2 linked regions of the Streptacidiphilus rugosus AM-16 genome follow. The protein of the gene in region 1 interacts with the protein of each later gene in a pairwise test. Links are inferred from orthologs where the notes say so. Each region holds a gene or a part of one and is shown in the gene's direction. Other genes may lie near its edges. The genes, in order: eno and rpe.

Evidence for each region.
Region 2: the proteins of eno (region 1) and rpe interact in binary tests that used the Escherichia coli proteins (3 or more experiments, as listed by UniProt). The link is inferred for Streptacidiphilus rugosus AM-16 from one-to-one orthologs.

What each region holds. Positions count from the first base shown.
Region 1 is NZ_JQMJ01000004.1:6,698,865-6,705,108, reverse strand. Bases 1,591-4,584 are described here. They hold eno (phosphopyruvate hydratase), read left to right. Parts: upstream 1,591-2,444; coding sequence 2,445-3,725; downstream 3,726-4,584. Other genes in these bases: BS83_RS39190 (DUF501 domain-containing protein), read left to right, coding at 4,414-4,584; BS83_RS46045 (FtsB family cell division protein), read left to right, coding at 3,812-4,213; BS83_RS39205 (LysM peptidoglycan-binding domain-containing protein), read left to right, coding at 1,595-2,275. Outside these bases: BS83_RS39215 (GntR family transcriptional regulator), read left to right, coding at 1-517; BS83_RS39210 (HAD family hydrolase), read left to right, coding at 561-1,265; more of BS83_RS39190, read left to right, coding at 4,585-4,974; BS83_RS39185 (Ppx/GppA phosphatase family protein), read left to right, coding at 4,971-5,876; BS83_RS39180 (NAD(P)/FAD-dependent oxidoreductase), read left to right, coding at 6,194-6,244. UniProt on the Escherichia coli protein: Catalyzes the reversible conversion of 2-phosphoglycerate (2-PG) into phosphoenolpyruvate (PEP). It is essential for the degradation of carbohydrates via glycolysis.
Region 2 is NZ_JQMJ01000004.1:4,323,735-4,329,825, reverse strand. Bases 954-3,794 are described here. They hold rpe (ribulose-phosphate 3-epimerase), read left to right. Parts: upstream 954-1,952; coding sequence 1,953-2,636; downstream 2,637-3,794. Other genes in these bases: BS83_RS28820 (GuaB1 family IMP dehydrogenase-related protein), read left to right, coding at 2,762-3,794; BS83_RS28830 (RsmB/NOP family class I SAM-dependent RNA methyltransferase), read left to right, coding at 954-1,780. Also shown: more of BS83_RS28830, read left to right, coding at 251-953; more of BS83_RS28820, read left to right, coding at 3,795-4,222; BS83_RS28815 (DUF5995 family protein), read right to left, coding at 4,247-4,945; BS83_RS28810 (metallophosphoesterase), read left to right, coding at 5,063-5,836; BS83_RS28805 (NAD-dependent epimerase/dehydratase family protein), read right to left, coding at 5,992-6,091. UniProt on the Escherichia coli protein: Catalyzes the reversible epimerization of D-ribulose 5-phosphate to D-xylulose 5-phosphate.

The sequences.
Region 1 (6,244 bases):
CGTCTGCGACTTCAGCGCCACCCCCACCTATCCGCGGGTGCTGGGCGACCCGGGCGACACCAGGCCGCTGGAGCGGCTGCGCCGCATCTCGCACGACCAGGTGACCTCGCTGCGTTCGGCGGCCCTCTCGCTGCAGACCTACCAGCTGGTCGACTCGGAGCCGGTGATCGAGGTCCGCACCGTGCCCTTTCCGCCGATGTCGAAGTTGTACGTGCTGAACGACGACGAGGTGCTGGAGGGCTGGTACGAACTCATAGAGCGCCCGGTCCACGTCGGAGGCCACCTGGTGCGGCTGGAGGACCTGACCGGCCTGAGCACCCGGCTCTTCCCGCGCCGGCGCCAGGCTCTCGCCAACCACACGGACTCCGTCTACGTGGACACCGCCCGGGCCTTCTTCGCCTCCTGGTGGGCCAGGGCCGAGCCCTACGGCGTCTCCCTCTCCAGACCCCTGCCCGACGAACCGCAGCACGACCGGCCACCGCTCGACGGGCCGGCGCACGTGAACGAACCGGAGTGACGCGATCACGCACCCTCAGCCGCCGCACGAGGCCGTCGCCGCCGTGCTGCTCGACTTCGACGGGCCGGTGTGCAACCTCTTCGCCCGCCGCCCGGCGCCCGGGGTCGCCCGCGTGCTCCTCGACGAGCTGCGCGGGCAGGGCGTGGCATGGCTCCAGGAGACCGACGACCCGCACGGGTTGCTGGCCCGACTGCCCGCACTGCTCGACGCCGCCCGAACGCCGTCGGCCGAGGCCGCCCGGCTGATCGCGCTGACGGACCGGGCCCTGGCCCGCGAGGAGCTGCTGGCGGCGGTCTCGGCCGATCCGACGCCCGGTGCGCGCGAGGGTGTGCTGGCGCTGGCGAAGGCCGGCGTCCCCCTGGCCGTGGTCAGCAACAACGCACGTCCCGCGATCGAGGAGTACCTGCTCGGTGCGGGCCTGGTGGAGGCGCTGGCCAAGCATGTCGTCGGCCGCCCCGCCGACCTGGCGCGGATGAAGCCGGACCCCTCCGGTATCCAGGAGGCGCTGCACGCTCTGGGAGTGGCCGGCGAGGCCGTCTCCCGCTGCGTGTACGTCGGCGACGCGGTCGGCGACGCTTCGGCCGCGCGCGCGGCGGGAGTGCGCTTTCTGGGCTGGGCCGGCGGGTTGTCGCGGCGGAGTGAGCGGCTGCTGGGGGTGGGCGTTCCCCAGGCGTCCCTCTTTGACGAGTGGTCACACCTGACCCACCGGTTGCTCGTATCACGGCAGGGTAACGGAGCTCACATCTGACGTCCTGGCGCAGAGGAAGCCCAGTTCACGCGGCTGACGCCGGGTCGGCGGCCCTCCGGCTCCTCGTGTCGGAGGTTGAGTTCGTATGAAAACCTGCCTAGCCTCCGTGAAGTTCGCGTCAGCGGACACCGCCTCGCGGGACGCCGAGTCCTGTCCACCGTGGGGCGGCAACGTCGACTTGACGAACGGGCAGGAGTGGGGGACCCAGGTAGGTCGCCGTTCACGCGGGAGCGCGGACGGCTCGGGGTGAAGACGCATCAGCGTCCGGGCCAGCCTCTACGGCCCGAACCCGACAGCTCACCTCGCAGGCGTCGCAGAGGGAATCCTTCATGCTCCTCTCCGGCAACGGCCGCCATCGCCGAATCCGCGTCAACAAGGCCAAGGCCATCGTCGCGACCACCGGCGTGGCCGGCGCCGCGGTGGCCCTCCCCTTCATCGGGGCGGCCAGTGCGAGCGCCGCGTCCGTCTCCACCTGGGACAAGGTCGCCCAGTGCGAGAGCGGCGGCGACTGGTCCATCAACACGGGGAACGGCTACTACGGCGGGCTCCAGTTCTCCGCCAGCACCTGGCGGGCCTACGGCGGCGGCGCCTACGCCTCCACCGCGAACCACGCGAGCAAGGGTCAGCAGATCGCCGTCGCCGAGAAGGTGTTGGACAGTCAGGGGCCGGGCGCGTGGCCGGTCTGCGGCCCGCGGGCCGGTCTGAGCGCGGGCGGTGCGCCGGCCACCGTCGACACCTCCTCCAAGTCCGGCTCCGGCCACTCGCACAGCAAGCCCGCCGCGCCGAAGAAGTCCGCCCCCAAGCACGCCAAGCCGAGGCCCGGCGCGCCGGCGCACGGCGGCTCGTCCACGGCCGGCGTCTACACGGTCGAGGCGGGCGACACCCTCTCCGGCATCGCCGCGAGCCACCACGTCGCGGGCGGCTGGCACGCGCTGTACGAGCGGAACCGGTCCACCGTCGGGAGCGACCCGGATCTGATCTTCGTCGGCGAGCGGCTCGTCCTCGTGTAGCGGACGCGGCACGCACCTTCGCGAAAGGCCCCTACCGACCGGTAGGGGCTTTCCCGCGTTTGCGCCAGATGTCCGTCAGTCAAGACAGGGCAAAGGTCCTGAGTGGTCCCGGCCCCGACACGGGCTAGGCTCTGTGCGTAACAACCCGCATCCCCCTGAGGAGACAGTTGTGCCGTCCATCGACGTCGTCGTAGCCCGGGAGATCCTCGACTCGCGAGGCAACCCCACCGTCGAGGTCGAGGTCGGCCTCGACGACGGCAGCACCGGCCGCGCTGCCGTGCCGTCCGGCGCCTCCACCGGTGCCTTCGAAGCCCTTGAGCTGCGTGACGGTGACAAGTCCCGTTACGGCGGCAAGGGCGTGGAGAAGGCCGTCCTCGCCGTCATCGAGCAGATCGGCCCGGAGCTGGTCGGCTACGACGCCACCGAGCAGCGCCTGATCGACCAGGCCATGCTCGACCTGGACGCGACCGCCGACAAGTCCTCCCTGGGCGCCAACGCGATCCTGGGCGTCTCCCTCGCCGTGGCGCACGCCGCCTCCGAGGCCAGCGACCTGCCGCTCTTCCGCTACCTGGGCGGCCCCAACGCCCACGTGCTGCCGGTCCCGATGATGAACATCCTCAACGGTGGTTCGCACGCGGACTCCAACGTGGACATCCAGGAGTTCATGATCGCGCCGATCGGCGCGGAGTCGTTCTCCGAGGCGCTGCGCTGGGGCGTCGAGGTCTACCACCAGCTCAAGGGCGTGCTGAAGGCCCGCGGTCTCTCCACCGGTCTGGGCGACGAGGGCGGCTTCGCGCCGAACCTCGACTCCAACCGCGAGGCGCTGGACCTGATCGTCGAGGCGATCAAGGGCGCCGGCTACACCCCCGGCCGCGACATCGCGCTGGCCCTGGACTGCGCCGCGTCCGAGTTCTACAAGGACGGCGCGTACCAGTTCGAGGGCAAGGCCCGCACCGCCGCCGAGATGAGCGCCTACTACGGCGAGCTCGTCGCCGCGTACCCGCTGGTCTCCATCGAGGACCCGCTGTTCGAGGACGACTGGGAGGGCTGGAAGACCATCACCGCCGAGCTCGGCGACAAGGTCCAGCTCGTCGGCGACGACCTGTTCGTCACCAACCCGGAGCGCCTGGCCCGCGGCATCAAGGAGGGCGCGGCCAACGCCCTGCTGGTGAAGGTCAACCAGATCGGCTCGCTGACCGAGACGCTGGACGCGGTCGAGCTGGCCCAGCGCAACGGCTTCCGCTGCATGATGTCGCACCGCTCCGGTGAGACCGAGGACGTCACCATCGCCGACCTCGCCGTCGCCACCAACTGCGGCCAGATCAAGACCGGCGCCCCGGCCCGCTCCGAGCGCGTCGCCAAGTACAACCAGCTGCTGCGCATCGAGGAGATCCTCGACGACGCCGCGGAGTACGCCGGCCGCGGCGCCTTCCCGCGCTTCAACGGCTGACGCCGCCTCCGACGCCCCGTCGCGCTCACCCTCTAGGGTGGGGGCGGCGGGGCGTCGTCGCGTTGGGGCCGAGGGAGGGAGCAGCGGTGGCGGAGAAGAAGAAGCAGGCCAGGAAGCGGCCGAAGCTGACCGGTCGGGCGGCGGTGCTGGCCCTCGTGGTCTGCGCGCTGGTCGCGGCGCTCGCCTACCCGATGCGTCAGTTCATCGCGCAGCGGACGCAGATCGACCAGCAGCGGGCCGCGCAGCAGCAGGCGCAGCAGCAGGTCGAGGAGCTGCGCAGGGAGAAGGCCCGCTGGCAGGACCCGGCCTACGTCGAGGCCCAGGCGCGTGCCCGCCTCCACTTCGGCTTTCCCGGCGACACGCCGTTCACCTCGGTGAACCCCTCGCCCACCCCCTCCGCCTCCCCGACCACCCAGCAGGCGGCCTCCCAGCCCTGGTACCAGAGCCTCCTCGGCTCCCTCGCCACCGCGGACCACCCCTCGAACTGAAGGGCAGTCTCCGGCGGCGCGAGGATTCATCAGTGGAGGAACCACGCAGCGACCTCGGGGGTGCGAGGAACTGCGCGACAAGCCATCCGCCGGGCTGATGGCCTTCAATGTGCAGGGCCATCCGCGCAGGGTGGTTGCTCGCGCAGTTCCTCGCGCCCCTTTGGTGCTGCATGGTTTCTCACCTGGGGGAGAATGGCCGCATGTCGCAAGCCCCCGAGTCCCCCGCCCCCGTTTCCGAGGCTGACCGTGCCGCCGTCGAGGCGCAGCTCGGCCGCGTGCCGCGCGGCCTGCGGGCCGTCGCCCACCGCTGCCCCTGCGGGCTGCCCGACGTCGTCGAGACGGCCCCGCGTCTGGAGGACGGCACGCCGTTCCCGACCCTCTACTACCTGACCTGCCCCCGTGCCGCCTCGCTGATCGGCACCCTGGAGGCGGACGGGATGATGAAGGAGCAGACCGCGAGGCTCGCCGAGGAACCGGAGCTGGCCGACGGGTACCGCCGGGCGCACGAGGACTACATCGCCCGCCGTGACGCGATCGAGGTGCTGGAGGGCTTCCCCAGCGCGGGCGGCATGCCCGACCGGGTCAAGTGCCTGCACGTGCTGGTCGGCCACTCGCTGGCAGCCGGTCCGGGCGTGAACCCGCTCGGCGACGAGGCCCTGGCCGCGCTGCCGGAGTGGTGGCGCAAGGGCCCGTGCGTCTGCGCGGACGGGACGAACGGTGCGGACGGTGCGGACGAGATCGAGGGGGAGGGGTCCGAGTGACCACGACCCGCGTCGCCGCGGTCGACTGCGGCACCAACTCGATCCGTCTGCTGGTCGCGGATCTCGACCCGGAGACCGGCGCGCTGCACGAGCTGGACCGGCGGATGACCATCGTCCGCCTCGGCCAGGGCGTCGACCGCACCGGACGGCTGGCCCCCGAGGCGCTGGAGCGGACCTTCGCGGCCTGCCGTGACTACGCGGCGGTGATCGAGGAGCTCGGTGCGACCCGACTCCGCTTCGTCGCCACCAGCGCCTCGCGCGACGCGGAGAACCGCGACGAATTCACGGCCGGGGTCCGCGAGATCCTGGGCGTCGACCCCGAGGTGATCAGCGGCGACGAGGAGGCCCAGCTCTCCTTCACCGGCGCGACCAAGGAGCTGAACGGCGAGCACGGCCCCTACCTGGTGTTCGATCTGGGCGGCGGCTCGACCGAGTTCGTGCTCGGTTCGGAGAGCGTCCAGGCGGCTCGTTCGGTCGACATCGGCTGTGTCCGGATGACGGAGCGTCACGGCGAGGACTACCTCTCCATGCGCGCCGACATCAAGAAGGCGCTCGACCAGGCCGCGGAGGCGGTCCCCCTGGACACGAACGCCACCCTGGTCGGCCTGGCGGGGACGGTCACCACGGTGGCGGCGATCGCGCTCGGGCTGCCGGCCTACGACAGTGCGGCGATCCACCGCTCGCGCATCCCCGTCGCGGACGTCCGGGCGGTGACGGAGCGGCTGCTGGGCTCCACCCACGAGGAGCGCGCCGCGATCCCGGTGATGCACCCCGGCCGGGTCGACGTCATCGTCGCGGGAGCGTTGGTGCTGCTCGCGGTCATGGAGCGCACCGGTGCCGCTGAGCTGGTCGTAAGTGAGCATGACATCCTCGACGGCATCGCCTGGAGCACCGTTCTCTGACCCGGCCGAAGAACCTTCGTGAATTTCTTCACATGGAGTTCCCGCCGTTGGGGTGGGCTGTCGGGGCACTTCGTCCGATTTTGCGGACCGAAGACCGTTCCGGCAGCCCGGATCGAGTGATCCTCGATCGCCTTCCTGTCTCGCGCGCACATTCGCCATGAGCCCGTCGAGCTGCGCATTCTCACACCGGGGGGTCCCAGGGTGTGAGGCCGAGGCAGTGGGGAGGCATGTGGGGCGGGCAGTGTAGCAGGTGCTGTCCAGACCCCAGGGGCCAGGCCGACGAAAGCCAGGCAGACCGGGGGTGGATACTTTCGGATATGAGCACCACGGAGCGTCCTCGCATCCTGATTGTCGGCGGTGGCTACGTC
Region 2 (6,091 bases), 2.4 Mb from region 1 along the record:
TAACGCGGCAGCCGGAGCAGGTGCCCGCGACGCGGGTGCCGGTCGGTCCGCGCCGGGGATGGAGCCGTGGCCGCGCAGCGTCGCCGCCACGGCTTCGCGTGCGGGTTCGGCCGAGCCGCCGCCCAGGCGGGCGGCACGTGTCTGACGCCGCATCAGGACGAGCTCGGGGCGGAGATGGGGCATCATGGATCATGCGGAGACCACCGCACGCAGATAGCCCCCGTCAGCACCTTCAGTAAGGCCAGAGCAGATGACCACCCCTTCCCGCAACGCGCCCAAGGCCCCGGCGAAGAAGCGCCCCTACCGCAAGCCCGCGCAGGACCCGGCCCGCCGCGTCGCCTTCGACGCCCTCCGCGCCGTCGACGAGCGCGACGCGTACGCCAACCTGGTGCTTCCCGCGCTGCTGCGCAAGGCCGAGCAGGACGTGAACTTCACCCGCCGCGACGCCGCCTTCGCCACCGAGCTCGTCTACGGCACGCTCCGGATGCGCGGCAGCTACGACGCGATCATCGCCGCCTGCGTCGACCGTCCGCTCAGCCGGATCGACCCGCCGGTGCTGGACGTCATCTCGCTCGGTGCGCACCAGTTGCTGGCCACCCGGATCCCGACCCACGCCGCGGTCTCGGCCACCGTCGACCTGGCCAGGACCGTGCTCACCGAGGGCCCGGCGAAGTTCGTCAACGCGGTGCTGCGCAAGATCTCCCAGCACGACCTGGACACCTGGCTGGAGCAGGTCGCCCCGCCCTACGAGGACGACGCGGAGGAGCACCTCGGCGTCCTCTTCTCGCACCCGCGGTGGGTCGTCTCCGCGCTGTGGGACTCCCTCGGAGTCTGGCAGCCGCAGTCCGCCGGCCGCACCGCGATGGAGCAGCTGCTCGCCGCCGACAACGAGCGCCCGGCCGTCACCCTGGTCGCCCGCCCCGGCCGCTCGACGGTCGAGGAGCTCCGCGACGCCCTGGAGCGCGACGCCGACACGGCGAACGCGGACACGGACACGGGCGGCGACGGTGACCGTGACGGGGACCGTGAGGCTTCGGGCGGTGTGACCGAGCCCGGCCGGTGGTCGCCCTACGCGCTCCGGCTCGCCGAGGGCGGCGACCCGGCCGACCTCAAGGCCGTGCGCGAGAACCGCGCCGGTGTGCAGGACGAGGGCAGCCAGCTGGTCGCCGCCGCCCTCGCCGCCGCCCCGCTGGCCGGCGGGAGCGACGCGGTCTGGCTCGACGGCTGCGCGGGCCCCGGCGGCAAGGCGGCCCTCCTCGGCGCGCTGGCCGCCGAGCGCGGCGCGGCCCTGGTGGCGTCCGAGGCACAGCCGCACCGCGCCCGCCTGGTCGCGCGGGCGCTCGACGGCAACCCCGGCCCCTACGTGGTGATCACCGCCGACGGCACCCGTCCCGCCTGGAGGCCCGCTGCCTTCGACCGGGTGCTGGTCGACGTCCCCTGCTCCGGCCTCGGCGCGCTGCGCCGCCGCCCCGAGTCGCGCTGGCGTCGCCGCCCGGCCGACGTCGCGAACTTCGCGCCGCTCCAGCGGGCGCTGCTCCGTTCGGCCATCGAGGCCACCCGTCCGGGCGGGGTCGTCGGCTACGCGACCTGTTCGCCGCACCTGGCCGAGACCAGGGTCGTCGTCAACGACGTCCTCAAGGACCGCGACGACGTCGAGTGGATCGACGCCCGTCCGCTGCTGCCCGGCGTGCCGGACCTGGGCGAGGGCCCGGACATCCAGCTCTGGCCGCATCTCCACGGCACGGACGCGATGTACCTCGCGCTGCTGCGCCGGAAGTAGCCGTCCGGTCGGCCGCACGGCCGCAGGGGTCGCACCTCCGTCCGCTGGCTCGCTCGGCAGTTCGGGCCGACGGCCCGGGTGCGGCATGATGGCCCGGAGGGGGTCGTGCGGCCCCCTTCTGTCGCAGGTTCCCGTCGCAAGTTCCGTCCTGGTCTGAACGAGAGTGCGTGAGATGCCCCAGATCTGTCCCAGCATCCTGTCCGCCGACTTCGCCCGGCTCGCCGAGGAGGCGGAGGCCGTGCGCGGGGCCGACTGGCTGCACGTGGACGTGATGGACAACCACTTCGTGCCGAACCTGACGCTCGGCCTGCCGATCGTCGAGTCGCTGCGCAAGGCCACGGACATCCCGCTCGACTGCCACCTGATGATCGACGACCCTGACCGCTGGGCCCCGCAGTACGCGGAGGCGGGCGCGGGCTCGGTGACCTTCCACGCCGAGGCCGCCGCCGCGCCGGTCAGGCTCGCGCGCGACCTGCGCGCCCTCGGCGCACGGGCGTCCATGGCGCTCAAGCCGGCCACCCCCATCGAGCCCTTCGAGGACCTGCTGCCCGAGCTGGACATGGTGCTGATCATGACGGTCGAGCCCGGCTTCGGCGGTCAGTCCTTCCTCGACATCATGCTGCCCAAGATCCGCCGCACCCGGCAGCTGATCGACCGGCACGGGCTGCAGCTCTGGCTCCAGGTCGACGGCGGCGTCTCCGCGTCCACCATCGAGCGCTGCGCCGACGCGGGCGCGGACGTCTTCGTCGCCGGCTCGGCCGTGTACGGTGCGGACAACCCGGCCGCCGCGATCGAGGCGCTGCGGGCCGACGCGCAGGCCGCAACCGACAGCGCACCCTGGGTTCGCCGGGTCTGACGATCATGCCTTGTGCATAGCTACAACTCGATTTGGACGATCCTACGAGGTGCGGGCCGTTTTCGGCCCGCCGCCTTGTAGCGTTGCGCCATGAACCGCGCTGAGCAGCCCCGTACGCTGGAGGCATGCGGTTCTTGAATCCCGTCACGGGCGAGCTGGACCCCCGTCCCGCCGTGCCCTACGACCTCACGTACGACGACGTCTTCATGGTCCCCAGCCGTTCCGCGGTGGGCTCGCGCCAGGCGGTGGACCTCTCCAGCAACGACGGGACCGGCACGACCATCCCGCTGGTCGTGGCCAACATGACCGCGGTCGCCGGCCGCCGGATGGCCGAGACGGTGGCCCGCCGCGGCGGCATCGTCGCCATCCCGCAGGACATCCCGATCGAGGTCGTCTCCGAGGTCGTCAGCTGGGTCAAGCAGCGCCACCTCGTCCACGACACCGCCGTGACGCTCGCCCCCGGCGCGACGGTCGCCGACGCGCTCTCGCTGCTGCCGAAGCGCGCCCACGGCGCGCTGGTCGTGGTCGAGGACGGCAAGCCGGTCGGCGTCGTCTCCGAGGCCGACTGCAAGGGCGTGGACCGCTTCACCAGCCTCGCCTCGGTGATGACCAAGGAGCTGCTGCTCCTGGAGGAGGGCATCGACCCGCGCGAGGCCTTCGAGCGGCTGTCCGGCGCCCACCGCAAGCTCGCCCCCGTCGTGGACGGCCGCGGCGACCTGGTCGGCATCCTGACCCGCAAGGCCGCCCTGCGCGCCACCCTGTACCGCCCGGCGGTCGACGCCGGCGGGAAGCTGCGCATCGCCGCCACCGTCGGCATCAACGGCGACGTGGCCGGCAAGGCCAAGGCGCTGCTGGAGGCCGGAGCGGACGTGCTGATCGTGGACACCGCCCACGGCCACCAGGAGTCGATGATCAACGCGCTGCAGGCCGTGCGCGGCCTGGACCCGCAGGTCCCGATCGTGGCCGGCAACGTCGTCTCGGCGGCGGGCGTGCGCGACCTGGTCGAGGCGGGCGCGGACATCCTCAAGGTCGGCGTCGGCCCCGGCGCCATGTGCACCACCCGGATGATGACCGGCGTCGGCCGCCCGCAGTTCTCCGCCGTGCTGGAGTGCGCCGCCGAGGCGACCCGCCTGGGCAAGCACGTCTGGGCCGACGGCGGTGTCCGGCACCCGCGTGACGTGGCGATGGCGCTGGCCGCCGGCGCCTCCAACGTCATGATCGGCTCCTGGTTCGCCGGCACCTACGAGTCGCCCGGCGACCTGCAGACGGCCGCCGACGGCCGCCAGTACAAGGAGAGCTTCGGCATGGCCTCCGCCCGCGCGGTGCGCAACCGCACGGCCGAGGAGTCCAACTACGACCGCGCCCGCAAGGCGCTGTTCGAGGAGGGCATCTCCACCTCCCGCATGTTCCTCGACCCCGCCCGTCCCGGCGTCGAGGACCTGATCGACTCGATCATCGCGGGCGTCCGCTCCTCCTGCACCTACGCGGGCGCGGACTCGCTGGCGGACTTCCACGAGAAGGCCATCGTCGGCGTCCAGAGCGCCGCCGGCTACGCGGAGGGCAAGCCGCTGCACGCCAGCTGGTGACGCGCTGACGCGACGAGAAGGTGATCAGGCCGGCCGCTGTCGGCTCATCTCCCCGAGGGGAGTGAGCAGGCAGCGGCTGACCATTCCGGTCGAGCGGTCCAGCGCCGCCGCGGCGGCCGCGTAGGCGTCGGGGCGCGCCCGCAGGTCCCAGAGCATCCGGGCGGACACCCAGGCCGCGTCCCTGGCGGCGTCGATGCTCCACGAGCCGAGCAGGTGCAGCAGCGGATCGGCCACGTCCAGGTCCTGCGGGAGCGGTGCGAGTTCCTCACGGATCCGGTCCTCGACGGCCGCGAGCAGGTCGTTGATCCGGTGGAAGTCGGGGGCCAGCGCCTCCGGCGCGCAGCCGAGGCTGAGGCAGCTGTCGACGACCGCGAGCGGCAGGTCGTGCTCGATGTGGCTGTTCATCCCCGAGAGGGCGAACTGCACCGGCAGGATGCCGGGATGACGCCGCAGCGCCAGCAGCGGCCGCCAGCAGGCGGGCGGCAGCGGGGCCGCCAGCGCGTCGAGGAAGCGCTCCGCGAAGAGCGTGCTGAGCCGCGCCACCTCGGCCGGACCCCGGAAGTAGCCGTCCTCGCCGAGACGCCGCCCGACCGCCTCCGTCACCTGGAGGTACATCCCGCCGAAGACCCCCACCCCGTCCTTCGGCGGCAGCCCGAGAACGGCCGCCTCCAACCGCGCCGCGAGCACGGCGACGGCGTCACCGGGCGCGGTGCTCAGCTCCATGGCAGAAGCGTCGCAGCAGCGGTGGGCCCCGACGATCCCCCAGGCGGGTGGTCCGCGCCCGTTCGGTCCGTCGGCACCCGTTGGCTCGTCGTCGGCGGGGCTCCGTAGGGTGGCCGCATGATCGTTATCGCGCATCTGAGCGACATCCACCTCGACGCGGGCGGCAGGAAGGCCGAGCGGCACAGTGTCGCGCGGACGCGGGCGGTGATGGACTATCTGGAGCGACTGCCCTACGACCTCGACGCGGTCCTGGTCACCGGGGACATCGCCGACCACGCCGCGCCGGAGGAGTACGCGCGGGCGCGCAGGCTGCTGACCTCACGTCACCCGGTGCTGGTCTGCCCCGGGAACCACGACGCGCGCGCCCCCTTCCGGGAGGGACTGCTCGGTGAAGCGCCGTCAGGAGGGCCGGTGAACCAGGCGCTGGAGACGGACCGCTTCGTCGTCGCCCTGTGCGACTCCTCCGTCCCCGGCGAACACCACGGGCTGCTGGAGGACGCCACGCTCGCCTGGCTCGACGAGCTGCTCACCCGGACCCCGCGGACGGTGCCGGTGCTGGTGGGGTTCCACCATCCGCCGGTCACCGTACAGAGCCGGTTCACCGACTCCATCCGGCAGTTCGGCGAGGAGCGGCTGGCCGCCGTCGCGGAGCGGCATCCGCACCTGCTCGCCTTCGTGTGCGGGCACGCCCACGCGCCGGTCGCCACGACCTTCGCCGGCCGCCCGCTGCTGGTGGCGCCGGGCGTCGTCTCGACCCTGCGGCTCCCCTGGGAGCACGGTCCGGGCCGTACGTCCGCGGTGCTCGCGGACGTCCCGCCGGGGCTGCTGTTCCATGTGATCGACGAGGACGGTCGGCTGACGACGCACTTCCGGCCGGTGGCCATGGGGTGAGCGACGACTTCGGGTTACCCCGTCACGGGGCTGCGTCGCGTGGTGCTTCGCGGTGCAGGGCGGCGCGGTGCGGAGCTGCGCGTCACGGAGCTTCTCGGTGCGGGGCTGCGCGGTCGAGGCTGTGCGGTGCGGGGTTGTGCGGTGCAGGTTCTGCGTCACAGGGCCCCGGCGTCGCGGGCGGTCCAGACGGACGGGTAGAGGGGACGCCAGCCGAGCTCGTCGCGGAGCGACAGGTTGTCCGCGATGCCGTTCCAG